Regions from separate parts of the Metabacillus schmidteae genome, predicted to be linked through region 4. Evidence: riboswitches for the same ligand, from Rfam matches in the RefSeq annotation. Region 4 holds a riboswitch; each other region holds the start of a gene.
The links. Region 4 has a riboswitch for cyclic di-GMP ahead of HWV59_RS22705 (hypothetical protein). Riboswitches for the same ligand answer to the same signal wherever they lie in the genome.

Region 1 (7,665 bases), on a different contig from region 4:
AATATTGCAAACATGCTTTCCTTTATTGAAGATATGGAAGCAGGGCTTGTACGCATTAATGCAGAAAGTGCCGGTGTTGAGCTTCAAGCCCCATTCGGTGGAATGAAACAATCCAGCTCCCATTCTCGTGAACAAGGGGAAGCTGCTAAGGAATTTTTCACTTCAATTAAAACAGTGTTTGTTAAGTAAGTTTGATAGATTAGAAGTGACTGTTAAGTAAATTGGGTGGTGTCTGAAATGAATGTCATTGAGGAACTAGTTAAAGGCGTCCAGATCCCTAAAATGATAAAAGTTAGACAGAATTTCTATGCTCCAGAAGTTCCAAATGTAATTGAAGCAGTCCATCAAACAATAAATGAAGCAGGAGTATTATCTAGAATTACAAATGGTGATTCGGTTGCGATTGCAGTAGGTAGCCGTGGTATCGCAGATATTCCAATTTTAACGAGAGAAGTTGTAAAAGCAGTTAAATCTGCAGGTGGCAAGCCATTCATCGTACCAGCGATGGGTAGTCATGGTGGTTCAACAGCAGAGGGTCAGCGGGAGGTATTAGAGAAACTTGGTGTTACTGAGAATTTTATTGAGGCACCAATTAAATCTGGTATGGACGTCGTGGAATTAGGAAGATTGCCAAAAGGACTACCTGTCTATCTTGATAAGCATGCGTATGAAGCAGACAAAATTATCTTCATCGCTCGAATTAAGCCGCATACTGCTTTTCGGGGTCCGCATGAAAGTGGTCTTGCAAAAATGATTACAATTGGGCTTGGTAAACAAAAAGGGGCGGATGCCGCTCATTCATACAGCTTTAAATATATGGCTGAACATGTGCCGGCTATGGCAAAAGTTACATTAGCACATGCTCCTATTATATTCGGTCTAGGTACAATCGAAAATGCCTATGATCGGCCAGCAAAAATTGTCGCTGTTCCAGCTGAAAAAATCTTTGATGTGGAACCTGCCCTGCTGCTTGAAGCAAAATCACTTATGCCGCGTTTATTGTTTAATTCACTAGATGTTCTTGTTGTTGATGAACTTGGAAAAGATATTTCAGGGAGCGGTATGGACCCTCACATTACGGGGCGATATCCAACTCCTTATGCAACAGGTGATCAACAAACAAATAAGATCGTTGTATTGGATTTGACTGAACAAACTCATCATAATGCGAACGGAATTGGTTTAGCTGATATAACGACAAAAAAGGTTTTTGAAAAAACTGCTTTTCATAAAGGCTATGCAAATGCACTCACTAGTCTTGTCACAGATGTTGTAAAATTTCCAATGTTCTTTGAAACACCTGAATTGGCTGTAAAAGCAGCAATCAAAACAGCTGCAGTTGTCGATCAAAGCAAGGCAAGAATTGTAAGGATAAAAAATACCCTTCAAATAAAAGAACTCTATATCTCTGAGTGTTTACTTGAAGAGGCAATCCAAAATGAAAAAATTGAGATTCTTGGCATACCTGAGGTTATTACCTGGTAAAGGCATATATAAATATGATAACAAGCTTATGCGACATATACTTTTAGGTTACAAAACATTTAGGTAGGGCGATTATTTCGTCCTACCTAGAGTACTATCATCAATCAATGCAAAGGGGATGACTTAACATGACCTTGAAAGAAACGAAGGAAATTCCTCTCTATATTAAAGTAAACCCACAAGATAATGTTGCCATCATTGTGAATTCAAAAGGTTTACCAAAGGGAACTGTTTTTCCATGTGGTCTGACATTAGAGGAATATGTCCCACAAGGCCACAAAGTGACGTTAACAGATTTGGTAAAAAACCAAGCAATTATCCGATATGGTGAAGTAATTGGCTACGCACAAGACCAAATGAAAAAAGGAAGCTGGGTAAAAGAATCATTAGTCAAACTTCCAACACCACCTGAATTGGATGAACTTCCTTTAGCTACAAATGTTCCTGATTCACAGCCACCTTTGAAAGGGTATACTTTCTTAGGTTATCGAAACTCTGATGGCAGTGCCGGAATAAAAAATATCCTTGGTATTACAACAAGTGTTCAATGTGTTGCAGGTGTACTTGATTATGCTGTGAACAGAATAAAAAAGGAAATCCTTCCAAAGTACCCTAATGTACACGACGTCGTCGCCATTAATCATACATATGGATGTGGTGTTGCCATCAATGCTCCTGAAGCGGAAATTCCCATTCGAACGATTCAAAATATCGCGACACATCCAAATTTCGGCGGAGAGGTCATGGTAGTCGGCTTAGGATGTGAAAAGTTAGCACCAGGTCGATTGGTTCCGGATGGAGATGTAGAAAAAATTGTTTCTTTACAGGATCAACAAGGTTTTATGAATATGATCGAAACAATTACGAACATGGCAGAGGAACGATTACAAATATTAAATGAACGACAAAGAGTTGAGTGCCCAGTTTCTGACTTAGTTGTAGGATTGCAGTGTGGAGGCAGTGATGCGTTTTCAGGAGTCACGGCAAATCCTGCTGTTGGTTATACAGCTGATTTATTGGTCCGGGCCGGTGCAACCGTTTTATTTTCTGAAGTAACAGAAGTAAGAGATGCTGTACATTTATTAACTCCAAGGGCTATTAATGAAGAAGTTGGTCGAGCACTTATCCATGAAATGAAATGGTATGACGACTACTTAAAAAGGGGAGAGGCCGATAGGAGTGCTAACCCATCACCTGGCAACAAAAAGGGCGGATTATCCAATGTCGTTGAAAAATCACTAGGATCAATTGTCAAATCCGGTAGCACACCAATTACCGGAGTTGTACCACCGGGTGAAAAAGCCAAACAAAAAGGGTTATTGTTTGCAGCTACTCCAGCAAGTGATTTTGTATGCGGTACTTCGCAATTAGCAACTGGTATGCATCTCCAAGTATTCACAACAGGCAGAGGAACTCCGTATGGTTTGGCTATGGCTCCTGTTATTAAAGTATCCACGCGTAATACACTAAAGGAACAATGGCAGGATTTAATTGATGTAAACGCCGGTCAAATTGCAACTGGTGAGGCAACGATCGAGGATGTTGGTTGGGAACTCTTCCATTTCATCTTGGATGTTGCAAGCGGGCGCAAGCAAACCTGGGCTGAACATTGGGGATTGCAGAACGATTTAGCTTTATTCAATCCTGCTCCTGTAACATGAATAAGACTAGTAAGGCATCCCTGTGTTGAGGGTTGCCTTACTCTTTTTATAGAGTAAAACTAGCTATAGGAAACATTTAAAGGATCCAGAAATTGATAGGAGATGAGACAACTTGCGAAGCTATCTCATATTGTTAATGTGTTTATTGTTCCTTGTTCAATACTTCCTACAACATGCATGGTTGGGGTATGTTGTTGTCGTTTTCGTGATCGCTGCTTTTATTGCCAGCGTTATGAAAGCAAAGGGATTTCCACGCATTATCGGGTCTATAATGATGGGAACAGGTATTGTGCTGGAACTATATAAAGGTGCCGGAATTGACGGAATAAGTAATGGAATTCTATTAATCTTACCTCTTTTATGTTTAGTAACACTTGCACCACTTCTTTCGATTCCACTTAAACTAGGAGGTTATTTCGAAGCAATTGATTCGCTATTACGGAATTTGTTACACCATCCGAAAAGGCTTTTTGCCGGGATTACGACTTCCTTATTTCTCTTGAGTCCGATCTTAAGCCTTGGTTCAGTCCGTTTGATCAGTGAATTCCTATCAGAATTAAAACTACCTTCTGCAATGTCTGCTAAAAGCTATCTTATCGGTTTTTCAACGGCCATTTTATGGTCACCGTATTTCGCTTCTGTCTCATTGGTTCTCTATTATTTAGATATGTCTGTAGGAAAATATATTTTATATGGAATTGGTTTATCTGTTCTATCTTTAATTGTAGGGAATATTTTGTTTGCCATTTGGGCGAAAAAACATCCATTTGAAGATCAAACTGGACCTAAGAAACCATTGGCCAAAAAAACGAGAAAACAGCTTATTCAATTAGCCTTATTTGTGACATTTCTTATGTTAACTTCCTTAACAATTGAGTATTTGACCAAATGGTCGATGATTGTGATTGTATGTTTAATATCCATTATCATGCCACTTATATGGGGAATTGTAACAAATGGCTGGGCAAAACTCATGCCTTTATTGAAGGATTACCGAGACCTATCAGTACCAATGATGAATAATGAAATCATGTTGTTCAGCAGTGCAGGATTGCTGGCACATGCCTTACAAGGAACAAATGTAGCAAATGAAATTAGCGCTGTGTTAACAATTGTTGCGAATCAATCGTTTTTGTTATTTGCCTTATTTGTAATTGTACTTGTTGTTGTTACCACTTATATAGGTATCCATCAAATAGCAATTATTGCTGCCTTAGCCATGCAATTGAATGCAGAACAACTGGGAATAAGTAATTTGTCATTAGCTATGCTTCTCTTACTTTGCTGGTCGATTTCAACTGCATTAAGCCCATTTTCCGGACTAAACTTGATGGTTAGCAGAATTGTAGGAATTTCCGGCTTTGAAGCAGGTGTTCGAGCAAATGGCCTTCATCTAGTAGTCATGGCCATCATTGGTATAGGAATCATTATGTTTATTAATTAACCCAGTGAACATCTTGACCTTGACGTATAGTAAAAAGGTCTCATTACTATATTAGCTTTAAACTAGAAACTATTCCCATGCAAAAATCATATTGAAAGAGTTATCATGTTCATGTAATATTACTCTATTAACATATATATTAAAAAGATAAAAGGCACACTATTCGAAAGGATAGGTCGCAAAGCTTAGGGTCTAAAGTACCAGTAATTGCTTGATGCTATGATCGCCTGGCTACCAAACTTTTGATCAAGATGATCTGGGAAAATTGGCTGCTCTTGTTAATAGGGTAGTCTTTTTATATAGTGTAAAAAATTATTCACATTACAACAAAGGAGAAATAAGACAGCATGAGAAAGCAGAATCTAAAATATCGATTTTTCAAAATGAACTCAATTCGAACAAAATTTACAGGTTGGTTTCTTTTATTAGCACTAGCCCCATTAATTATTGTTTCTATTTTGCTTTACCAAATAAGCAGCGGTGTTATCCTTGAAAAAGAAAAAGCCAGTATGCAAAGCTTAGTACAAAGTAAAGCAGAAACGATGAGTGAATGGTATTATTCACAAAGAAATCAGCTTGAAGTAGCAGCTGAGAGTGATACGATCAAATCCCTTAATAAAGATCGTATTACACCATTCATTTCGTCCTTAAATGATCGATCTGATGTATTTGAAACTGTGTTTTTAGCTGATCCTAAGGGAAAAGTAATCGCACATACAAACCCGGATAAAATAGGTAATGATTATAGTGATCGTGACTATATCAAAACAGCCGCAGGAGGAAAATCAACCTTCTCTGACATGCTAGAATCCAGAGCTACAGGTAATCGTGTTATTAATATTGCTACTCCTGTTAAAGATGAAAATGGCGATGTGATTGGTGTTTTGGCAGGTTCAACCAACTTTGAAATCCTTGTTGATCAGTTTTTAAACAACACTGAGTTTGCAGCCAGTGATGATGTTGAGGAAATCTCTACACTTATCACCTTAGTAGATAATTCAACTCGTCTTCAGGTTTCGCCACAGCAGGAACTATTGGGGCTCACTATTGATGAAATAGAGAAAGATCTAGGAGATGTATTAAGTACTTCGTTAAAGAATAGCATTTCTCAAACAGGTGTAGCTTCTTTTGATCGTTTTGATCAATCGTTTTTAATTGCTTATGCACCAATTGAAGCTGTTGGTTTTGGTCTCAGCTTGAACTTGCCTGAATCACAAGCACTTGCAGATGCCGAATTCATAAAGCTATTATCAATGATCATTATTGGTATTACAGGAATCGTTGTAATAGCACTGGCAATATTCATTGTTTCGAGAATAACAAAGCCAATGCTGACGGTTACAAAAGGTATGAATCACATAGCAGGTGGTGATCTTACTCTAGAACCTCTACCAATTACTTCAAATGATGAAATTGGTGAATTATCTCATAACTTTAACAAAATGGTTCATAATATTAAACAATTAGTCTCGCAAATCGCCAGTACTTCTGAAAATGTAGCTGCTGCCTCAGAGCAATTAACCGCCAGTGCGGAAGAAACTAGTAAAGCAACAAATGAAATTGCTAGTTCTATTCAATCTGTAGCAACAGGCGCAGAAAATCAAGTAGAAAGTGTTTCAAGTGCAAAAACAACTTCACTTGAAATATCAAATGGAATTGATCAAATGGCCAGTAATGTGAATGCTGCGAGTAACGTTTCTGCAGTAACTAAGCAAAAAGCTGAAGATGGTCAAGAGGTTATTCGACATACTGTTCAGCAAATGGAAGTGATCAATACGAAAACAATCGAGATTTCCCAGGTTGTTAATCAATTAGGGGGAAAATCTAAAGAAATTGGTACGATTGTTTCGTTAATCACTTCGATTTCTGATCAAACGAATTTATTAGCTTTAAATGCCGCAATTGAAGCTGCAAGAGCGGGTGAACATGGGAAAGGGTTTGCTGTTGTTGCTGACGAGGTACGTAAATTAGCTGAACAATCTAATCAATCTGCTAAACAAATTCATTTATTGGTACAAGATATTCAGCAAGATATTCAGCAATCGATTCAGGCGATGGAAGAAGGGAAACATTCTGTTGCAGAAGGTAAGACACTTGTCGAACGTGCCGGAAGCGAGTTTGAAGAGATATCCGTTTCTGTCTTAGAGGTAACTTCGCAAATTCAAGAAGTTTTCACTACAGTACAAAAAATAAAAACAAACGCTCATTCAATGCTTTCAGCAATGGAAAACGCATCTTCAATTGCAGTAAAATCAGCTGAGTATTCCGAAAATGTCGCTTCTTCTGCAGAAGAACAAAATGCCACGATACATGAAGTAAGTTCAGCAGCCAGTACTCTTTCCGCAATGGCGGAAGAACTTCAAAAAGCAGTTAATAGTTTTAAACTTTAAGTTTATTAAACCTTGCTTCTCTTTCTTTTAATAGAATGTCTTATCCTGAAAACGAGTAACCAGCAAAAGGAAAATAAGCGGAGATTTTTCGGTTAGATGAAGAATGGAGCTCGTTTCGGGATGAATAAGGGGAGATATTCCGATTATGCCTAGCAAACTCTCCCTTTTTTGCAATAAACTAGTCCATAGACAGAATCTCTCCGTCTATTTGTACTATTTTGAATATTAATTACTGAATAAGCGAAATTTTTCCTTCTATAGTAAAAATGCGCCCAAAAATGGAACCCCTTTATACTTTGAAGGCTAGTTTTTTTTCTACAACCATAAATTTATTAAGGAAGATCATTTAGGAAAAACGTATTCAATTACCATTAGTACTAGGCCATAATCCAGCTTTTCTAAAATAAAATAACGGAATTACGACAGTTCAAGCGTTTTGGTGAAATAAACTATTATTATAACTTTTTTAGTACTTATACATAGTGCATAATTATAGTAAGTTAATGTTTATATCATAATATGTATTCTAAGAGTTTTTAGGAGGAAGTTATATGAGCATTCGTTTTGAAGTGGTAAGATCTGTCCAGGTAACAAAACAAAAAGCATATTCAGCTTTGTTAGACCTTGACACTGCAAAGGACTGGATGCAAGGTCTAGTCAAAATCGAGAAGTTGGATGAGGGACC
Region 2 (7,665 bases), on a different contig from region 4:
ATCTATGGCGAGTATTCGGAGTAGAAATTAACGTACCGCGTCCAAGAACTTTCCACCAAAAGGAATTTTTAAGATTTGGTTTTACAAGGTTCGCTTCAATAGGTATCTGCTGTTCAATAGCACATCTCTGAATGCTTTCTATAGCCTTGTAAACGTAATCTGTCATATCTGGTGTTTCAACTCCAGTATCGGATGAAATTAAATGAACGGTCTTTTTTCGTTGTTCTAAAGGTAAGGAAGAAAGCATTTCCCATAACAGTAAGAGCATTAGGGAGCTATCTTTACCTGCACTAAATCCCAAAGCTATGGGCAAATCGTCTCTTAAATATACCTCTTTCATATGATCCTTTATTTCTTGAAATATATCTTTCATCTTTGTTTGTCCACTACTAAACCATAAGAAAGGGAATGAAAGTCCCCTTTGCTAATGATTTAGCAAGAGGACTTCCCCCCTTATTTGATTTTTAATATCTTACTTGATCTTTAGTAATATTCGAACACCTTGAAAGAATTTTTCGAAAAAAATTACTCTAAATTTTTCTAAAAGCGAATTTCGTAATAATTTCTATCTTGAAATTACTTCATATTGTTCTAATCCGCATAATTTAGCTTCTAAATTTGCTCTGTATTCACTCGAAAAGAAAGTCTCAGGTTTTTCAGAAAATCCTTCAAAATAAGCATTTTCATTATAGTCACCCAATTTGCAATTAAATTTAATATATCCTCTCTCACATTTCACAACATAAACTTTATTCATATAGATTCTTTCTTCCTACTTTGATTTGAAGACTTTGACATTCTATGAATTTAGTATCCCGTAGCTTTTCATCAATCTTGTGAAAGCTTCATAGATACCGTCTGAATCATTAGAATTAATCTCTTCTGTTGCTCGAAACGTAGAAGGTTCATCTATACCTACTTCTCTTGGATCAATGTCCATTTTCATTGCTACAGATTTTCTATCTTTCGTAACATTAAAATGATAGTCACTGCCCCAACCCGTCTCACATGTGATCGAGAAGGATAAAGTACTACTAGAAAGATGAACCGACATTAAATCTAAAATAGCATCCTCATTATTATATAAAGAAGTTAAAAAATTAACTGTCTCTTGAAAATGCTTCTCTACTCGTTTTTTTGGTGTTATATCAAGAATCTCCTGCGCTTTACTTATTGCATTACTCAGGAAAACAGTTAGATCTTCAAAAGAAATGCATTCCAGATATATAGATTGCATAGATGGCTCAGGTGAATCTGAATTATGAATCCATCGTTCCCCCATAGTAACGTGACCTTTATAAGGATGGCTTTTTATAAATGCAAAAGCTTTAAGCTCATTACTATTACCCTTTAAAAAGATATGAAGAGCTTGTGTGACAGGTTTATTCCCGCTTGTACGAAGTGTTCTATAATACGTCAAGACTTCCACTGGCATATCCGAAGGTGATTTAGCAAATTCCTTCTTAATATCAACATCTCTAACTGCCACTTTGTTGAAAATACCTAACTCTAAACATTTTGCTGCTACTGGAATTAAGTTCGCTACCATTTCTACTGACATAAGTCTTCCTCCTATTGTTAAGTAGATTACTTACACAATCTCTTAACTTATTTAATTTTTTTATTTATATATAAAAAGGACAAACCCAAACTAATTAGGTATTGTCCTCTCATATGCTTTATTAACCAAGATTCCGTAATGATAAATTCACTCGACGTTGTCCGTTCATAGACATTATTTCACGTTCAACATCTAGGGGCATTACGATAAAATCTAGGCGGATATCATTTATTGTTTTAAAAGCATCAATATCTGATTTCGCAAGTAACCCTGAATCGATATACCATTGAACCTTACTACTATCCGGTAAACAATTCTTTATTAAAAAATCTTCTCCGTAATCCTCAAACAGTTTAAAAATTTTATATTCAGGCTGATTTGCTATAAGTGAGACAGAACCATAGGAATGGCTTAATTTCTTTCTTTCCTGTAATTCCGAACACTCTAACATCTCAATTTTTGCCCTGTCATACAATTCTTCATACTGCTTTAGACTTGGATTAAGATTTTTAAATGTCTCAGCCAAGTAATTTAGTTTATAGCCTTCATAGTCAAAATCAGAAGATCTAACTAGCTCTTTACCCACTTTATTAAAAGAAGGTTTCACGTAATATGAAGGATTTCTTTTGTAGTTTTCAAGTTCTTCCCTTAGTTCTTGATTTTCTTTTAAAGATTTAACATCTATTTTGATTGCCTTACATACAAGTTCAGGAGTTAAATAATAAAATAGATATTGAACAATTCCTTTATAATCTACATCGAAAATCTTCTTTGGGACAAACTTGGCCACTACATTAAACTTTTCAAATTCATGACGCTTTGCTTCACTTTCTCTTAAATGCATATACATTGAATTTTTAATTGCTTTCAATTTACTTTCCGTTTCCTTTAAAAGACCATAGGTACCTTCTTGAATGAGGTTCTCCATAATCTCCGCAGCATTAGGTTTAGGTTCAAAAAATGCTCGATTTGTCCTGGAACACTTCTTACAAACCTTAATATCAAAATGTATACTCTCATTATTTAATCTACAATTTCCACAATCTTTCATAACAATTTCCTCCTTAGAATAGATTCAAATTAATCAAGAACAACCTAGACTAAAAGCTGAATATCACTTATAGAAGCATTGAGAATAGTTATTTCTCTTCTCGACTTCATAGCAACTTCAACTCTAATTGCTTTACTTTCGGAATTACCTAAAGTGATAGCGTATAAGAAGCCTAAATTTGAATCAGTTCTAATAAACTCTCCATTGTTCTTCAGCATAGTAAAAAGTCTTTCTTTCATATAAGCTGGTTTAAACAATTCTTCGATTTTATTAACTAGCATGATATTCTCTCCTCGGATCTCTTAATCGTTAGATTTGTTGAGTCTTGATAATTCGCTTTGACAAACTCTTGAACATGCGCTTCATCTACAGCATTCACCGTAATTTTCTTCTGCTTTTCCCCTTCAAAAAAACTAACGCAATACATAAACTTTTCTGGTCTTTGAACACCATCAAAGAATTCATAATCGGGTAAAACAGAGATAACTTTGTCCGTTTTAATAATTTGAGGAAGGATAAATTCATTAGCTGGATTGACGATAATCCATGCAGGATATCCCAATAACAATTGGAAAACAAAAATATCTCCCTCTCCTATAACTTCTCCACCATTTTTAACTAGAAAATTTGATCCTATAGTAAACTGACAATCTTCCGTATAAAAATTAAATTGTTTACTCATATAGCAACTCCTTCAACAGAAAAGAGATCGTAGTCTGACGGCATTATTTCCTGTCTAAGACATTCGATCTCTTTTATCAACTCTATAAGTCTAAAAGACTTTACTTTTTTTCGAATTTGAAGATTTACAGTTGAGTCAGGTAGACAAATAACGCCTACATTTCCCTTCTGAAAAATTCCTCTAGTCTTTGATTTCTCAAAGGAAGATCTTCTAAATAAATCTTTAATCCAACTCTCTTGGTTTTTTGACTGATGATGCAAGGTATATTCGACTGCGTTAATTTGTGGTTGAAAACAACCCATTGACATGTCAAAAAGATATAACGCTCCATCAATTGATCCATTAAAATAGACTCTGTACCCATAAGAAGATTGATGATCCCCATATTTCTTAAATGGTTCAATAACAAATTGAGTTCCATCCATCTCCCATATAAAGTCACCTTTTACTTCTTTGAAATGTACTGATTGTAGGGCAGGACCTAACTTTGAAGGATGAACTGGCGCAAAACAGGTAAGTTTAAACACCTTCTTCAACTCCTTCCTCTTCGATAAGACAATCTTCAGAACAGAAGTTTTTTCCTCTTACTCGAAACAAAGTCTCATCACAACAACTACTACATACACAACAACTTGGTAGACATTCACCTTTCATAAAATAATCACTCTTTCTAAAAGTTTTTTTTATTCAAACTCGCTCTTTCCCAAAAACTAACAAAAAAGCCCCTGGGCAAAGGTTTAATAAGGACACAAAAGTGTCTAAAACCTAAGCCCAGAGGCTACTATGTTTGATCATTAACAGCTGACCTTATGTAATAAATGGTCGCATAAAAATAACAAAAGAAAAAGTTTGAACATATTTATTATAGACTAAATAAATGCACTATTCAACGTTAAGTATTAGCTGATCACTTATAAGGCTAACACTAGTTCTCTTAGCTTTTAGTTTTTATGCCCACTCTAGATTTTCTGCAGATACAATCCTATCTAAAATGCCTGTTCTCCCAAAGTTAATAATCTCTAGTTTAGTTCTACCATAATACCAATGATAGTTTGTTGTATTTTCTAAAGGTTGATATGTTGTTATGAGTAAAGCTTCGACGACATCATTAAATTTTCGTACTGTGAATCTTTCACTCTTTCACCTTCTGGAAATGAATGAACTCCAAACCTAACTTTCAATTCTCCTCTTACAGTTGATAGCCATTGTTTTTCATGTTCTGATAGCCTTTGTAAAAAACTCCTTTAAGTTTTACCAACATAAAGTAATGTTTCGTACCCTATGTATTGACGGTAGATTGCATAAATACCACTGTTATTTAATGCAATCTGATTATGAATTATGTTATTTAATAAATAAGGACCATGCCATTTTATGTATACTGTCGTCATATTTTTCCTCATGGTTATTAGTTAACCTATAGTCTAAAATCGTGCTAATCTATAATTCTATAAATATATTTAACTACAACTACATACCAATAGCATGTATATTAGTGAAAAGTTTAAACAAAAAAGTAGTCTGATATATAATCACGACTACTTTATACTCTACTTGAAAGGTATTCTCTAGCATCATCTCTAGATAGCTTAAAAGTATTAATTATATACTTTTCAGATACTATTTCATCTCTTTTAAGACCTCTAAAATTAGATAAAGGTATATCTCTAGATTTTGCGTATAAAACTTCTATTTTTTCATTTAAAGAATGCGAAAAAACTGTTTTAATTTCTCTAGTAAGTGAAATATGTTCTTCTACAGTATTTTCATCTATTAAAGTTAAACTTTCTCTCACTACAAATTCTCTTGCAGCTACTAATATATTATCTATGCTCTCTCGTTCTTGGATTAAACTCATTAAAAAAACCTCACTTCTCTTCTTCTATTTTTATTATAGAAAAAATCATAGATAAAACTTTTAGATTCCACAATTTTAATAGAAATAAGAATTTTTTATATTATTATAAATTGTTCTTAATATAATTACGGTATTCCATATAATTATTGGGGGTAATCTTAAAAGTGAATTTACGAAATTGTAACACACCTCAAAAACGCACGAATAAATCTGAATACAATAAATTCTTTAGTTGGCAATAAAAAAAGCCATCTATATAATGGCCGGTTGCACTACTAGCTCCAGATTGTTCAAGTGCCCAAATAAGAACAGCCTATCATTGCTTCCAAGTATTTGTTTAATGATAATTACTTCAAAATTATTAGTCAAAATTCAACAAATCACACATTCTAACATCTAATGCATGTGCAATTTCATAAATATTTTCAAGAGAAATGTTACGTAAACCTCTTTCCACATCGCTAATATAAGTTTGATGTAGATCAGTTAAATCTCCTAATTCCTCTTGAGAAAAACCTTTTTTTCTCCTGTGATACCTAACTTTCTGACCAAACTTTATCTTAACATCAATTTTCATCGAAATTTCCTTTCTTATGATTAAGTTTACTAATATTGAAAGGAAAACTCTATAGATTATAAGTTATATTTCCTATTAATTGAATGAATTTCATAATTATGAGCCCTACGGGCTCAAGGCTTCTGAGAACTAAAAAAAGGAGTACCTCCCCAAAATGTCGAATTTAGTAAGCACCACACAAACTAATAAGACTGGAGGAAGACTCCCTATGACTATTATACGACAAGGAAGCCTGTTTGACCTACAAGAATTATATGATTTAGAACCTACCCAACGGTTTGAAGCTATTTTTTCTACTATTGACATTGAACAAATCTTCGCTGTGGTAACGAAGAAATCCCGTTTTGGTAGACCAGTTGAACTTAACTATGCTGCTATGATTTACTCCTTGGTTGCTAGAATTTCAGAAAGAATCCCATTTATTAAAGATTTAGTTAAACGATTGAAGAATGATATGATTTTCCGTCTTGACTGTGGGTTTTTAGTATCTGATTCCGTACCATCAGATGCTGCTTATTCACGAATGATTACTATCATTAGTGAATCGAAGGTTTTGGAAGAGGTTCAAGAAACTCTTCTTCTTCAAGCGATATCCGAAGGATTTATTACGGATGATACCATTGCCATTGATGCCACACACTTTGAAGCACGCGATCAGGCACCTCCAAAAGATGAAAAACCTAAAAATGAACCCAAGAAACGTGGTCGCAAGTCCAATGAGAAAAGGGAACAATGGTTAATTGAAAAAGCAGAACGTGAAGCCAATCTTCCTCTTTTTGAAAAGAAAATTGAAGAACAACTGGACGTTCCTTTAGCCGAACTTCGCCATGAAATTCCTCAAGACCCTCAATGGGGTGTAAAGAAGAATAGCGAAGGGAAAAACGTCTTTTGGTTTGGCTATAAGGCCCACTTAGCAGTTGGCTCAACGAGCCAATACATTTTGCAATCCCTTTTTTCCTCTGGCAACCTTAATGATGGAAAGGCAGCTATTCCTTTATTAACATGTATTCATGAACGTGTGCCTCTTCCAAATCTGCGCTATGAAACAATGGATGCTGGATATGATTTCGAACCTATCTATACGCAGATTCATCGAATGGGACATCAATCTGTTATTGCTTATAACAAACGCAATGAGCCTGAACCTATTGGCTTTGATAAACATTTCGCACCAACATGTGTCAGAGAGCATTCCTACCGTTATGACAGTTTTGATCCGAAATATGAGACACTAAAATATACTCGACCAAAGGAATGTAAAGACTGTTCTTTAGCGAATGATGGTCTTTGTCAAAAGGTATACAAAGTGAGAATCACTACTGATTTGAGAAAATATACAGCACCAGCTCGCGGATCAATAGCTTGGAAGACGATATTTAAACGCCGTACCGCTGTGGAGCGTGTGAATGCTTATCTAAAGGGATATTTCCAGCTGGACAACGTTCGTTATCGTACTGGAAAACGTGCCAAAGTTCATTTTGACTTAGTAACTTTAGTTTATAATGCTTCAAAATTAGCTGCCGATCGTATCAATGCCGTGTTAATTCAACAACAAGCAGCTTAAACATTAAAAAATTTAATAGAAAACAAATTCTGAAGGTCTGTGTTTCTTTAAAATAAGTAATTATGAAATTGATTCAATTACCAAGAATTAATATATTTTTTTAAATTCATATTATCAAACAAGGAAATTATAATAAAAGTATAATACAGGTCTTTGGACACAGGAATAGGTTTATTAGAAAAAACACGAATTTTTTAGAAAGAATTTCCTTTACCTCTCCTCCCCCATTTCTCAAATATAGTGTTTTTTGAAATGCAAACGCTTTTACAAAATTCTTTCAAGCAAATGTCCACTATAAAAGAATTAAACCCGCTTGCTGAGTTTAGTTTAAATTCTTTAATTAATATCACTAAGTATGATCAAAGTTTATAC
Region 3 (7,665 bases), 320 kb from region 4:
ATTTACTAATATCCTCATAGTAAGGAACGTTTCCTGTATGCAAAACAGGAAATGCCGTTGTAACGTTTTGATTTGGCGGAACCCTTCCGGAAGGGTGTGGTTTTTTCTGCTTTCCAAAATACATGACAATTCCTCCATATTCACTTATGTTAATGTTAACTAAAACTTTAAAACAGTTGACAATCTTTTCTCGTTTATATTATTCTTTCTTTAAGAATTTGTTTTAAAGGGGGATATACGATGAAAAGAAAATTAACAACATACGATATTTCATTAGTTGGTATGTTTGCCGCACTAATGGCTATTGGTGCTAATATTACGTCTTGGGCGCCATTTCTTCAAGTGGCAGGTGTTCCATTATCAATGCAGCCATTTTTCTGTATTTTAGCTGGACTATTATTAGGCAGCAGACTTGGGGCGTTATCAATGACGATTTATGCACTAGTTGGAATGGCCGGCGCTCCTGTTTTTGCACAGTTTAGTGGTGGGATTAGTGTTTTATTTCAAAGCACTGGCGGATTTATTATTTCTTATATTATTGCAGCTTATGCAGTTGGTAAAATTCTAGAAGTTAGTAAAGAAAAGAAGCTACCTGTTTTCATGATTGCATCATTTGCAGGCATTACTCTTATTTATATCGTAGGGACGACGTATATGTGGCTTGCATTAAATGTATGGATGAATGCTCCAATGTCATACGGTGCTGCTTGGGGTGTTATGGCATGGTTTATTGTAAAAGATGTTGCTTTTACGATTTTAGGTGCATTGCTGGCTCCTCGCATTTATTTTGCTGTAACGAAGGCAGCTAATAAAAGAATTGCGGCGTAATGTATGAGTAATAAGCTATTTTAAAAGCCTTTGTTCTCGATTTTAAGGTACTTACTTAAATATATGACTTAGAAATGACGTATGAATTGGCATACGTCATTTTCCTTATTTATCAACATTTCTACGAAATCCCCTTAACTTTGGCATAGCAATTGACAACATTATTATGGTGGGCAATGAGTATTGTACAATTAAAAAAGATGGTCAATTCTTCTGTCATTTGCAATCCAATTTTATTGATTGATCGAGAGGGTCTGCACTTATCGGTTGTGGGAAAGGGTAAACACCTAAGTTGAAAAATAGACGGAAAAATTCCGCTTATTTAGTAATTACTATTTAAAAGAGCATAAATAGACGGAGAGATTCCGCCTATTAACTCGAAAAATGTGAAAAAGGGAGGTTTTTCTTTGCATAATCGGAAAACCTCCCCTTATTTATCCCCGAAAAGAGCTCCATTCTCCATCTAACCGGAAAATCTCCGCTTATTTTCCTTTTGCTGGTTACTCGACTCAGGACACAACATCCTATAAAAGACACAGGTTTTTAGAAATTATTTGTTTTATTTATTTAATACTCTCATCATACTCTTCCAAGTACTGTTGCTCCTGCTCTGCAGACATGACACCTGTTGCTTTACCGATTGTTCCTCCTTGTAAGCTCCAGATTTCATTGTGATCTTCATCAGCTTGAGAGAAATCTCCAGCCTTCCAACGAGTTAAAATGTCCAACAACAATTCCTCATGGTCATATTGACCATTTTCTATTAAGTTGATCAGAAACAAAATTCGCTCATCCGTCATTTCAAAATGTAGCCATTTTTCATCTGCAATTACCTTTTGATGACTCATTCCGTGCATATAGTTGAGAATATCTTCTTCAGATAAAGTTGCCTGTTCACTTCCGAATGGATTGTTATTCATAACAACTTCTTCTGATACAACTTCTTTCGTGTTGGTACTTTCTTCAACTTCTTCTGTTACGTTTTGAGCAGCTGTTGAAGTTGATTTAGAATTCATCATATCAAAGAAAATATACCCCAGAAACCCGAAACAGACAGTAACAACTATTATACTGGCTATCATCCACTTATATTTTTTTATCCAAGACACGGCAACAACCTCCATAGAAAAACTTTGCTTGTCAGCTTAGTCAATCGTTATTTCTATCAACAAAATATTTCCGATCCTAATAAATGAAGATAGTCTAGTATAATCATACAATGGATAAAATAGGAGAAACAAGAAAAGACTTTGTCGAAAAAAATCAGATTCATATTTTTTTTAATTTTGTGCTCTTATCTGTATAATGTTTACTAGTTTTGGCAATAAAAATAGTAGAGTATATGAAAGAGGTGTAGAACATGAAGACATTGGTTGTAAAGAAGTATTTTTTAGATATAAAAGACAGAGAAGCTTTTGAGAGAGAGATACTGGAACAAAATCCTGAATTAGTAGACACAATACTAGAATGGGATGACGAGGAATTAACGGAGAAATTAAATATATTGAAAAAAAACTTGGTTTGAACAAAGCCAAGTTTTTTTTCGTTAAGATATTCTATAGAATTATCGCTGCGATCCACCCAAAGATAATAAGGGGGATATTGTAGTGAATAAAGGTTGGAACACACGTATCCCAAATATGATGATGATTTCCATCTGCTGCTAAACCAGATGTTGGACCAAGTGTACTGTCAGAAGCAGGTGATCCTGCATCACCAAGTGCTGCTGCTGTGCCTACTATCGCAATCGTTGCCATAGGGCTGAATCCCAATTGAAGACATAACGGTACAAATATCGTCGTAATAATAGGAATCGTCGAAAAGGATGAACCAATTCCCATTGTGATAAGAAGACCAACGATTAGCATTAGCAATGCACCTATTGCCTGATTTCCGCCAATCAACCCAGCTGCATCTTCTACAAGCTTTTCAACATGACCAGTTTCCTTTAATACACTTGCAAATCCAGATGCTGTAATCATGACAAATCCGATAAATGCCATCATCTTCATTCCGTTTGTCACCAATGTATCTGCTTCATTACGCTTTACTACTCCGCCTAGAAATAAAATGCTTAAGCCAGCTAATGCACCAAAAATCATTCCTTCAACCTCTAATTTTTGAGAAAGATATAGTTGAACAGAAAGTGATACTATAATAGCTAGAACGGCTATCGTTATACTTTTTTTCGTATACTCTTGAGTCATTTCTTGACCAGGTATTTCACGATTTTCATAGTGTCTTTTTTTACGATACGAAAAGAAAACAGCTATAAGTAGACCACAGACCATTCCGATAGCAGGTATAGCCATCGCTTTTGGAATGGAAGATAAGGTCACAGTTAGTCCGCTTTCTTCCATATTCATTTGCATAACTCCATGAAAAATGGCCCCAAATCCTACAGGTAAAAACATATAAGGTGTTATTAATCCAAAGGTAAGGACTGATGCAATTAATCTACGATCTACCTCAAGCTCATTCAAAACCTTCAAAAGTGGCGGTATCAAAACCGGGATAAATGCGATATGAACTGGTACTAGGTTTTGTGAAAAAATCGCCATAATTAGAATTAAAAATACAATAAGTGCCTTTGATAGCGTTTTTCTTCTTGCTTCTCCATCACGACCAACTATTTTTATCACACTTGATACCATCGCATCTGGTAATCCGGTTTTCGTTAATGCAACGGCAAAAGCTCCTAGTAAGGCATAGCTTAGTGCTACTGTAGCATTTCCACCTAACCCACTTGTAAACCTCTCAATCGTTGTGGCTAAACCTAAGCCTCCAGTTAATCCACCTATTAAAGCCCCTATCACAAGAGCAAAAACAACATTTATTCTTAATAAACTTAAAATTAGCATAGCAATAACTGCTATAATGACTGCATTCACCTTCAATACCCCCAAAAAACACTTTAGTTTACTAATATGGTAGAGAAATAAAACATCGGAATTAAATTTATCATATATGTTTTTATTCTGTCAATTAGTATACTAAGATATTATTCAAAATAATCTCTTAAACGTTAAAGAGACTTTAAATTCCTACTGTTATAAAAGCCCTTTCTTTCAAATTCTTAAAAAACATTATCTTTTTATATTAAATTTTTTTCCAATATGACGATATTAAAGATGGCCTATTTTTTATGAGAAATATACTGGTCTAACAGGGCAAACTTATTGAAAAATAAGGACGCAAAACTATGGGTCTAAGGCATATTGCTATGACTGCCAAGTTGCACATCGTGAATCCGGTTTTAACCCCTTCTTGGTTGTCCGCCTTAGAACCTCGCTTACAAAAGAGAGGAGAAACAATATGTCACAAGGTAGTTATGAAATTAAAGTAAATCGTGGTGCAAAAAACGTGGAGATGTATATTGGTGGAACATTTACACCAACAGATGTACAAAACTTCGTTAGTGACTATAAGAATAAGATTTCAGTTATTAACGCTAATGAATTCACTTTAGAAATTGATTGCACCTTTATGGATCTTCTTAAACAAGAAATGATTCCAAGCTTAGAAAATTCGTATAAAATGTATAAGGAATCCGGTTTCAAAAAAGTGGTATTCAAAATTAAACAGAATCCTGTATTAAAACTTCAATTAAATAGACTTGCAAGAAGCACAGGATTATCAAACGCCGAAGTTATTGAGAGCTAAGAAGTGTCAGGATGAATCACTCATCCTGATTTTTTTATTCTACAAATAAATAGGGGGAATACACTTTGCAACATATAAGAATCCATTCTATTGATATTTATCATCCAACAAAAGTCGTTGATAACACATACTTTATTCATCATTTTCAGCAAAGAGAAAAGGATATCACAAGATTTCTTGAACATATGGGAAGAAAAAATCGTTATATCATTGATAATCCAGAAGAGAATAGTTTAACGATGGCCATAGAAGCAGCCAAACGAGTTCTTAATAAAGCAAAAATGAGTGGAAAAGATATTGATATTATCATGTTCTCGTCACAAATTCCTGAATACACGTTTCCTACAAATGCTACTTATCTACACAATGCAATCGGGGCAGGGGCACACACAATCATTTTAGATTCGAATGCTAATTGTGCCGGCATGACTGTTGCTGTTGATTATACTTCTAGATATATGCTTGCAAATAAGCATGTTAAAACCGCATTAATTGTAGGGGCAGATTATAACTCTATCATTAGTGATCCAGAAGATGAAATAACATACTCAAATTATGGTGATGCTGCAGCTGCTGTTATATTAGAAAAAACAGATATAGAAACAGGTTTTATTGATTCTATTTATTTTACAGATTCAATCAATATGGATAAAATCTTATATCCCGCAAAAGGCTTATCGAATGTACTCCAAAACAAAGAGGCAGGAAAGTATATTAAGTGGCTTCCTTTTGATGGAGATATCGCTCTGCCTCCTACTTTCGACATGATTCAAAAGCTTTTAGAGCGTAATCATTTACAAGCAAGTGATATCAACTGTTATTGCTTTTCACAATTCTCTTTAGCCAATATTTTAAAGATAAAAGATAAGTTTTCCATACAGGATGATCAAATAGTTTATGTGGGTGATCGTTTCGGATATACAGGGACATCCAGCCCCTTCCTGGCATTACACGAGGCAATAAATAGAGGAACTGTTAAAAGAGGAGATACTATTTTATTTTGGACGATTGGTGCCGGTTACCAATTAGTTGCCATGTTATTTAAATATTAATCAGGGAGGCAGCTGTTAAAAAAGTGACAGGTAAACATATTTTTACGTATGTACCTGTCACTTTTGTTTTCTACCAACATGTCTTTCAAATTTCGATATTAGTTCCCGATCTCAAACCTCTCAACAAATGCGGCTAATGTTCTGGCCATCACACCTGTCGCCCCTGATGGACCAAGTTCACTTTCCTTTGAGGTTGTTGCTGTACCTGCAATATCAAGATGGACCCATGGTGTATTCTCAGCAAATTCACCAATAAAGGTTCCAGCCATGATTGCATGTCCTTCCCGGCCAGGTGAATTATTGAGATCAGCCATCTGACTATTTTGCACTCTTTTTTTATCACTCTCTGAAATCGGCAATCGCCAAACAGGCTCATCACATTCATGTGAGGCTTGAAGAACTTGCTCAAACAACTCTTCATTATTTGTCATAGCACCAGTCGTCTCAGTTCCTAAAGCAATGATAACCCCTCCTGTTAAGGTGGCTACATCGACAAGGTAGTTTGCTCCGTGGAATTTCGCATATGTAATACCATCTGCTAAGGCTAATCGACCCTCTGCGTCCGTGTTTAAGACCTCAATTGTTTTCCCGCTTAAAGAAACAATCACATCATCCGGCTTGAATGCCCCTCCACTTATCATATTATCTGTTGATGGAATAACGGCAACAACATTTTGCTCAGGTCTTGTCTCACCGATAATCTCCATGGCTCCTAAAACTGCTGCTGCACCACCCATATCCGTTTTCATGCCAACAATTCCATCCTTCGGCTTAATTGAGTAACCACCCGTATCATAGGTAATTCCTTTTCCAACAAGCCCAATCACATCTTTCCATTCTTCTTTTCCCTGATACTTTACCACAATCATTTTCGGCGGCTCTTCTGAACCCTTGTTAACAGCTAGTAAGGCCCCCATCCCAAGGCGCTCCATATCTTCCTTTTCAAGAATCTCATACTCAAATTGGTATCTCTTGGCAAGCTCGACAGAATACAAGGCTAATTCAGTTGCTGTTAACAGATTAGGGGGCATATTTGTTAGTGTTCTTGCACTATTAGTGCCTGTTCCAAATGCATATCCAACCTCAAGACTGGATTTAATTTCATCCAGTTCTCCATTTTCTGAAAAGACATAAACAGTCTCAATCATTTTTTCAGGTTCATTTGATTTTTGCTTATAATCTAAAATTTTATATGTAGAGAGAGCAGATGCCTCTGAAAGTGCATAGGCAATATCATTTATGTCATTTTCTTCATTAGAAAAAGTATCAAGCGCAATGGCAAGACTCTGATGTTTGGCCTTTTGAATAGTTTGAAATAACTCTCCAAACACTCTCTTTAATTGATCAAAGGAAAGTTTCTCTTCTCTTCCTAATCCAACAAAGTAAATACGTTTAAAGGAATGTTTTCCAAGGGTATGTAGCTTAGTAATGGATTTATATTTTGTTTGCAGATCTCCTTCTTTCAATAACTGAGAGAGATCACCATTAAGCTGTTCATCGATCTCACTAGCTAAACCTGTTAATTTGCTTGTTTTTTGATATAGTCCAATAACAAGTGTATCTTGATTTTTAATTTGGTCTAATTGATGATGTACTTTAAATATCATTTCTGCACCTCCATATATGTATACTATTTTATTTTAATGCACAAAGTTAAAAAAGTATAATAAGGTGTAATAAATGATGAGAAAGGTTTTCTAAACAAATTTTATAATGAGTAGGAGATGAAGAACGGTAATATGCTATAATGGAGAAAATCTTTTTATCTATTTACAGTTTAGAGAGGTTTTATGCGGTTGACTCTAGAGATTTAGATCAATATGGTATTACTCCAATCAATCTGTATAAATAGATGAATACTCCCTAAGAATGCAGAATGAAAGGAGCATAACATTGGAACTATTATATAATTTTCCCTTACTCGCTTCGCTTGCAGCTATTTTCTTTGCACAATTTGTAAAAGTTCCGATCTATTTTATTGTTTCAAGAAAGTTGGATTGGACCTTAATCACAAGTACAGGCGGGATGCCGAGTTCACACTCAGCTGCTGTTACTGCCCTTTCAACTGGAGTAGCACTTGATCACGGTCTGGATTCCTCTATTTTTGCGATATCAGCTGTTT
Region 4 (7,665 bases):
CAAAGAGGTTTTTATCGTAGTAATAATTTAAACTTAGCTGCGCAAGCTGTTTGTGTTGAAAACTCCCAATGTGTCTAGAGGATTATTTAATAAAGTAATAAAACGGCTGAGAATCTGCCGTTTTTTCGTAAAAATTATTTTATCCTTCCTTCTTCTTTTAAGATTTCCTCAAATGCTTTTACGACATCTTCATCATAATGTGTTCCCGATAATCTTATTAGTTCATCTATGGCAATTTGGTCATTCATTGCCTTTCTATAAGCACGATCCTCTGTCATTGCATCAAAAGTATCACTCACTGCTATGATCCTAGCTTCAAGTAGAATTTCATTTCCTTTTAATCCATATGGATAGCCTGTACCATTTAATCTCTCATGGTGCTGTTCAATAATTGGAGCAAGTTCTTCATAGGATGTACCATTAAGCATTTTAGCACCATCAACTGGGTGTTTTTTTATTAATGCAAACTCTTCATCAGTTAGACGGCTCGGTTTATTAAGGACTTCAATAGGGACATGAATTTTCCCAATATCGTGAAGAGAAGCTGAAATTGTAAGATTTTCTAAATTCTCTTTATTTAACTTGAGCTTTCTTGCAATTTTTACGGAGTATTGTGCAACTCTTTCACTATGTTTATAAGTGTAACGGTCCTTTTCTTCTACTTTATTTACTATTTCAATTAATGCTGATATATCTTTACTTATATGTTTAAATACTTGTTCTGTAAAAACACATAGAAGAGATAACTTAGATAAAGTAGTAAAATGAATTGGATCTTTTAAATCTCTTGCAATAAAATAATCCTCTGGACCTAAGATATGCCTTTCATTTTCAAACTCAAATGAGACGTGTCCTGATAGAATAAAGTAAAATTCTAATGAATTTGGATTATCACTTGGATATACGTAGAATAACCTTCCCTCTTCTATTGTCTGATGCAATACCTCGGCTCCATCTCCTCTAGTAAGCAGGCTAAATTCAACATCACTATTTAATTTTACTTTTTCTAATGAAGAACCTTTTTTTCTCACTTGGAAACCAGCCACTCGTTTCACCCCAAACCCTGAATAAATAAAAAACGAGATCAATAGAGTTCCCGTTCCTCATATTTTCACTACATTTCTATAGTACATATTACTTATTATTAAAATCCTACAACTCTAATCGGATCAATCCAAACCCAGCGATCAGCAAATCTTACAAGTTTCCAACTACATTCTGCAATAACTCCTTTTTCAGCTGCTTTCTCTACTGTTTCATTTGACATTTTTAACGTTTCATCGTAAACTTTTTCAATTGTTTTTTCTAAGTCTTTAGTATATTTTTGTGTTCTTTCAGCAGTCTTTGCTGATTTTCCATCTAATTTTCCCTCTAATTTTGCAATCTTTCCCTCTATTTTTTCAGTCTTTCTTTCACCATTTACTGCCAACATTTCTTCTGTTAATTCAATAATGCCTTCTTGTAAAGCACTAATTTTTTCATTTATCTTATCTTGGTGTTCTTTCATTTTTTCTTCAATTTTATTTAATTTTTCTTGAGCTTTCTCTGCTTTATTAGAATCTATTGCAGTTTGTAATTCCTCAACTGCCCTTTCCCTTTCTTCAATTAATTTAAACATTTCTTTTCCTAATTCTATTTCTTTGACATCGTTAAGATATTCAGCATTAAGTTTATCTGCCTCTTCTACTGCCTTTTCAATCTTTACATCAATATCCAAATTTGTTTTTTCAATTAATTCAAGTGCGCTTTTCACATCTTTATTAGGTACTTCTGTATTCTCCATAGCAAATACGCTTGTCCCAACGCTAAAAGATAAAGTCATTGCTAAAATTGTTGATAATAGTTTTTTCATTTAAATCCCCTCCGATAATTTATACTCACTCACCTAGTTATGAGTCCACCCTCTGTTTAATCAAGTGCTAATGGTCAAAAAAGAGACTATTGGAATAGCCTCCATGCTATTCGGTAGTCCAGCCACCATAATTTTCGAAAATTGTAGGTCTGTGACTTTGTGTCCTTATCTTTCAATAAGTTTGCCATCATCGTAGGAAAATTTTATTATCTGATAGAGTTATATGATACTTTTTTCCTATCTAAACGAATTATATATTAGGCACTTTTTTCCTTCAATAGTGGTTTTTTGTAAAAGCATGGGTTTTTATGTCGAAATGAAGATTTTTAAAGTGTTTTTATACACAGGAGGGTGAAAAAGGAGTATTTTTCACTTTTAACTTTATGTTACCTTACTTCTTAGCATATCCTTTTAAGAATGGCCAAAAGAGGTCCCTCAGTGAAACAACATCTTATCTACAAGAATCAGTAAGCTTAATAAGAGTAAGACAATATATATAGGCAATAATAAAAAAACACAATAATAGCATCATCCATCAGCATGGGTGGACACTTGCCTGGTCTTTTATCTTTAATATCACAACATATTCTTTATTAGTGATCCATTATAGGAAGCCCTGGATTGCATGGGTTTTATCTATTGTATTTGTGATTTTTTTATGGAATATATTTGACCCTCCACTTCCTAAATAAAAGGAAACAGATAACGATTTCTTGGAGAAAGATTGGTAAATGCATTGTAAGAGGACTGTGCTGTCTTCGGAAGTTAGGTATCAATTAAATCGCTAAGAACGATTATTTCTTCATATATTTGCTCCTTGATCTGTAAATCATGACATTTATTATACTCATTAATTAACAAATTGATTTGTTTCATAAAGAGAATCATTTCTTCATTTGAAATCATATTATTTCAAGCTCCTACCATATGTAATACCATTATTTTAGGTAAATATTCCTGGTTATTCAAGCCTAATGTTTTCATATCGAAAAAAATGTGCATTCTTTTTATGGAATGCACCTAATCGTATGATTATTTGTTAACTCGACCACTCTTTTTGCATCATTTAATTCTATTAATTTTAACGATAACTCATCATTGATTTTTTTTATTAACATTCAATTCCCTCCCAATCTTTTTTTAAACTGAAGTTGCTATTTCAAGGGTGAAAAGTCTTTTTGTATGCTAAAGGTGTCATATGCATCGCCTTTCGAAATTTATCAATGAAATAGCTTGTACTATTAAAACCTACTAAATAGGCCACTTCTGTGACATTAGCTTCTGATTGTTGTAGTAGTGGTAAGCTTTTTTGAATCCTGTAATCAGTCACATAATTCAAAGGTGTTTTCTTCACCATTTTTTTGAAATACCGACAGCATTCAGAACGGCTTAATTGTCCTGCTTGTGCAATATCGTCTAAAAGGATTTTCTCATTATAGTGAAGATGAATCCAATTTAGCATTTGCTTCATTCGCTTACTCTTTATCAATTCGGTCTGTTCATACTCTAATTGACTTCCATTCAATATGAGGTTTTTCCAAATTAATGTTAGATGGACACTAATATCCATTTCATAGAATGGCGATTTTTGTTTTACCATTTGATTAATTTCTAAAATAGAGTTTACTATATTTCCCGCCCAAAGTTCATTTGGAACCAACCGTATATAAGGAATATTTGTCGCCTGCATAAAGGGGGATACAAAGGTTGGAAAAAGCTCTTGGGATACGATAAAACTAGGAGAAACATTTAAACATATATAGACACATCCCGAGTCATTCCTCTCTTTTGCCATATGCAGGCATCCGCTATTTATGAATACCCCCTCACCTTCACTAACATCAACACTTTCATCATTTATTTGAAAAGTTGCTTCTCCTTTTACAACGAAAACAAATTGAAATTCTTCATGCCAGTGAAGTGGTATATATCCATTTATATTTTTTGATATTGTTGTTTCGTAACATGCAATTGGTAATAAAACTGTACGATGTTCAGTTAATTCTTTTAAGCTGTTATCAATCTTAAAATCTTTTATTTGCATATGTCCACCTCAATATCCTTATATTTTTTGATTCGATTTATGTATTCTTCCGGGAAATTACCTTTTATTATTTAAGATACTATAACACAATTTTTATATATTAAGGAGAAAGTCATACATGAATAGAACAAAAGGAATACTTCTTGTTTTAACAGGGGCTGTGTTTTGGGGAATTGGCGGGACAGTTTCTAAGAAGCTTTTTCAAACATATGGGATTGATGTAGATTGGCTGGTGACAACCCGATTACTTATTGCCGGCTTTTTACTTCTAACCGTTCAATTTTTCAGAAAAGATCGTTCGCAAATACTTGGTGTTTGGAAAACAAAAAGGATTGCTATTCAATTGCTGATTTTCGGGTTATTTGGAATGCTTGCGGTTCAATATACTTACATGGCCTCCATAAAACATGGTAATGCTGCTGTGGCAACATTATTGCAATATTTAGCACCGGTCATGATTATTGTTTATTTACTTTTCCGCAAACAAACGATCTTCACACGAAATGATTTGCTGACTGTATCTCTGGCACTTGTGGGCTGTTTTTTCTTATTAACAAACGGATCAATCTCGCAACTTTCTGTACCCATACCAGCAATCGTTTGGGGTGTTTTATCCGGAATAGCTTTAGCGTTTTATACTCTATATGCAATCCCTTTGCTGAAGCAATACGATTCTCTTGTCATTGTTGGCTGGGCAATGATAATCGGTGGTTTAGCCCTTAGTCTTATCCACCCACCATGGAAGATAGCTCTAAAAATGCTACCACTTGAATCGTATTTTTACTTAGTCTTTGTGATCGTATTTGGAACGATGATTGCTTTTTGGTTTTATATAGAGAGCTTACAAAGTTTAGCACCGAAAGAATCGAGCCTACTTGGAAGCATCGAGCCGCTTGCCGCTGTTTTAACAACAGTTTTTTGGTTAAAAGAACCCTTTGGACTTTTCCAATGGGCAGGTACAGCTTGTATTTTAATGATGATTGTTTTTTTGGCTATGAATAAGTCTTCATCAAAGGTACATTCTTGAAATGAAAGGCTGGTACTTCCCCTAGTGTAAAAAAAGGAAAATAGCCTATTAATCAGAAGCTAATTTTCCTCTATCCGCTGCTAAGGGAGGTATTTCCATCCAGCCTTTTTCAATCATAATATCTGCTGCAGATTCAACAAATTTTGAAATCTTCATGAATGACTTCGTATAAACAAGCCCTACATCATGTCTTCCGTTTACAGCCACTGAATTACCAAACGCCCTTATTTTCATTGAAAACATGTCCATCTTATGAAAAAGCATAAGCTTATCTGAAAAAGGAGAAAAAGTAGAAGATGTAACAAGATCATCAAGAAATGATGGTGCTGGCAAATTGTCTTGTTGGAGTTTTTTCATATAGTTTTGAATATTGGCTGCGGTCATATCTGTGCCCCATTCAAACAGTTTTCGTATCTTTTCATCCTTAACTACTTGAGCGAATGCCATGATTAACGCTTTACTTGTTACATTATTTTCAATGTTATCGTAAAAATGGGCGATTTCTAATGCATGTAAAGGGCGTCTATCCCCTAAGAAACCAGTTAAAAAGTTCTCACTAGCAAGAGCAGGCTTTTCCGGAACTGGAATAAGGGGTGGTTTCATAATTAACCCCTTACTCATTAATAGTTCTTTAATTTGGTCAACCAAATCAATTGTGGAAATCATAATATATCTAAAAAATTCATTTACATCTTTCCTAAAAACAAGAGGGATACCTGCATTATAAATACTCATTCCTGCTTTTGCTACATATTTCAAATAATGAACATAATATTCATCCTGAAATAGACGTGGAGCACCTAAATTGACATCCTCATCACTAAAACCTAACGGAATAGGATAATTCTCTTTTTCCATAATATCCTTCGTAACTTCCATGAATTCTCCGCATAGTTTTAATGCATTTTCTAATAACGTTTTTATGTCCTTATCCTCCACGTGTTGGAGATAATAATTTAAAATGCATTTTGACATGCTGTTTCCCATATATGTAGCCCAAAGCTTACCCAATTCTGCTGACGTTAATCGTTCGTTCGTGCTTGTTTTATAAGAACCCACTTTTATCGGTTTCATGGTTAATCCTTTCAGTCCATTTTCATTTAGTATTTTTCATATTAAGGGTCCTTATACTGAACATTTTTCTTCATATGAAATTTTCAACAAATTCTCACCCCCTAAGCTTTCGGTTTAGTTTTTTTAAAACTAAACAAATATAATTATGATACTATTAAGTTAAAGTTCATGACTTATTCATAAGTCTCTTTTAACAGCATCACAAACGTCAATTTAGAGGCAATTAAAGGGGCAAACAAAAATGCTTTCCAGAGAAAAATTAGAAAACAATCAAGTTTGGCTATATGTCATTGTACTTATACTAGCAGCTTGGTTTGGATTATTCCTCCCTGATATCGGAGCACAATTAGATGTAACAATTTCTGTTGCTATCGCTATTTTAATGTATAGTATGTTTTCACAGATTCCTTTTACTTCATTAAAAGAGTCATTTGCTAATCGTCGTTTTATCTGGGCTTTACTAACGGTTAACTATATTGCCGTTCCTATTGTGGTGTGGCTTTTAGCAAAGTTATTACCCGACTATCCGCCGTTATTGCTGGGGGTCTATTTAGTTTTACTGACACCTTGTATTGATTATGTAATTGTTTTTACAGCTCTAGGTCGTGGAAATGAAAAGATTATGCTAATTTCTACACCTATTCTCTTCATTACTCAAATGCTGCTATTACCTTTGTATTTATTTTTGTTTATTGGGGTTGACGCAGCAGAAATAGTGGATCCGGGTCCATTCCTTGAAGCATTTTTTGGGCTTATTGTTATCCCTTTAGGACTTGCTATCGCCCTACAGATATATGCAAAGAAATCTCATGTTGGTAATAAAATAATAGATTTTTCAGCCTGGCTTCCTGTTCCATTTATGGCTCTTACTCTTTTTGTTGTTGTTTCGTCTCAAATAGGTAAACTTTCAACATATATTGACTTGATTCTCAAAGTAATACCTATTTATTTTGCTTTTATGATCATTATGCCGATTATTTCAAGAATTATTGCAAAGTGGTTCAAGCTTGATATTGGTTCAGGTCGTGCTCTTATTTTTAGCGGAGCTACACGTAATTCGCTTGTCGTGCTTCCACTCGCTTTAGCTTTACCAGATAATTTAAGCACATTAGTAGCCGCTATAATCGTGACACAGACAATCGTTGAACTTGCAGGTGAGTTAATTTATATACGATTGGTACCTAATATACTTTTACGGGAAGAAATAGCTTAATTTCTTATGACTTTTTTAAAAATGGCTGTTTTCGCTAAGATTGTTGCTTATGAATACTTATATACTTCTATAGTGGAATGGAGCGGAAGACAATCGACTCCTGCGGGAAGTAGAGGAAAGGCTGAGACCCCGCAAGCAAAGCTGAGGAGGCTCAGCTTCCTCCCCGGCGCATGGATTGTCTGAAGCGCAATGGAACGAACTAATTACTAAACTTTACTGCGTTAAAAAACACCAAAGTATGCGAAAACAGAATTAAAAAAAACACCTCCTGTTATCGTATAAATCGAATACGAGTCAGGAGGTGTTTTTATTTTTTACTACCACGGGACCAGACTACAACTGGGATCAACAATAAGGATAAAATCCCCCCAACAAGCGACAATGTTGGAAAACTCGAACCAGCAACGATCATTCCGGATAAGGCCCCTCCAGAAGCTCCTGCTAAAGCGATTAAT

Region 1: it holds a riboswitch for cyclic di-GMP, as region 4 does, so the genes downstream of both, HWV59_RS13940 (methyl-accepting chemotaxis protein) here and HWV59_RS22705 (hypothetical protein) in region 4, are expected to answer to the same signal.
Region 2: it holds a riboswitch for cyclic di-GMP, as region 4 does, so the genes downstream of both, HWV59_RS26670 (hypothetical protein) here and HWV59_RS22705 (hypothetical protein) in region 4, are expected to answer to the same signal.
Region 3: it holds a riboswitch for cyclic di-GMP, as region 4 does, so the genes downstream of both, HWV59_RS24250 (hypothetical protein) here and HWV59_RS22705 (hypothetical protein) in region 4, are expected to answer to the same signal.

The regions. Positions count from the first base shown of each region.
Region 1 covers NZ_CAESCH010000001.1:2,881,699-2,889,363, reverse strand. The annotation lists gene gucD (alpha-ketoglutaric semialdehyde dehydrogenase GucD) at 1-189, shown strand, start outside; gene HWV59_RS13955 (nickel pincer cofactor-dependent isomerase, group 22) at 238-1,485, shown strand; gene garD (galactarate dehydratase) at 1,614-3,146, shown strand; gene HWV59_RS13945 (TRAP transporter large permease subunit) at 3,259-4,590, shown strand; cyclic di-GMP riboswitch class I at 4,734-4,829, shown strand; gene HWV59_RS13940 (methyl-accepting chemotaxis protein) at 4,938-6,980, shown strand; gene HWV59_RS13935 (SRPBCC family protein) at 7,532-7,665, shown strand, end outside.
Region 2 covers NZ_CAESCH010000003.1:203,311-210,975, reverse strand. The annotation lists gene HWV59_RS26710 (adenine nucleotide alpha hydrolase family protein) at 1-373, opposite strand, end outside; gene HWV59_RS26705 (hypothetical protein) at 566-757, opposite strand; gene HWV59_RS26700 (hypothetical protein) at 800-1,561, opposite strand; gene HWV59_RS26695 (hypothetical protein) at 1,683-2,612, opposite strand; gene HWV59_RS26690 (hypothetical protein) at 2,657-2,893, opposite strand; gene HWV59_RS26685 (hypothetical protein) at 2,887-3,294, opposite strand; gene HWV59_RS26680 (hypothetical protein) at 3,291-3,821, opposite strand; gene HWV59_RS26675 (hypothetical protein) at 4,539-4,685, opposite strand; gene HWV59_RS26670 (hypothetical protein) at 4,838-5,152, opposite strand; cyclic di-GMP riboswitch class II at 5,406-5,488, opposite strand; gene HWV59_RS26665 (helix-turn-helix domain-containing protein) at 5,514-5,729, opposite strand; gene HWV59_RS26660 (IS1182 family transposase) at 5,938-7,293, shown strand; gene HWV59_RS26655 (GGDEF domain-containing protein) at 7,546-7,665, shown strand, end outside.
Region 3 covers NZ_CAESCH010000002.1:707,631-715,295, reverse strand. The annotation lists gene HWV59_RS24275 (sulfite oxidase-like oxidoreductase) at 1-124, opposite strand, end outside; gene HWV59_RS24270 (biotin transporter BioY) at 241-828, shown strand; gene HWV59_RS24265 (DUF6241 domain-containing protein) at 1,392-1,937, opposite strand; gene HWV59_RS24260 (hypothetical protein) at 2,189-2,353, shown strand; gene HWV59_RS24255 (Na+/H+ antiporter family protein) at 2,385-3,719, opposite strand; cyclic di-GMP riboswitch class I at 3,988-4,071, shown strand; gene HWV59_RS24250 (hypothetical protein) at 4,144-4,491, shown strand; gene HWV59_RS24245 (ketoacyl-ACP synthase III) at 4,557-5,543, shown strand; gene HWV59_RS24240 (leucyl aminopeptidase) at 5,642-7,147, opposite strand; gene HWV59_RS24235 (divergent PAP2 family protein) at 7,437-7,665, shown strand, end outside.
Region 4 covers NZ_CAESCH010000002.1:385,028-392,692, reverse strand. The annotation lists gene HWV59_RS22710 (HD-GYP domain-containing protein) at 135-1,046, opposite strand; gene HWV59_RS22705 (hypothetical protein) at 1,145-1,852, opposite strand; cyclic di-GMP riboswitch class I at 1,962-2,048, opposite strand; gene HWV59_RS22700 (AraC family transcriptional regulator) at 3,012-3,896, opposite strand; gene HWV59_RS22695 (EamA family transporter) at 4,015-4,923, shown strand; gene HWV59_RS22690 (DUF3231 family protein) at 4,972-5,997, opposite strand; gene HWV59_RS22685 (arsenic resistance protein) at 6,239-7,210, shown strand; gene HWV59_RS22680 (MFS transporter) at 7,518-7,665, opposite strand, start outside.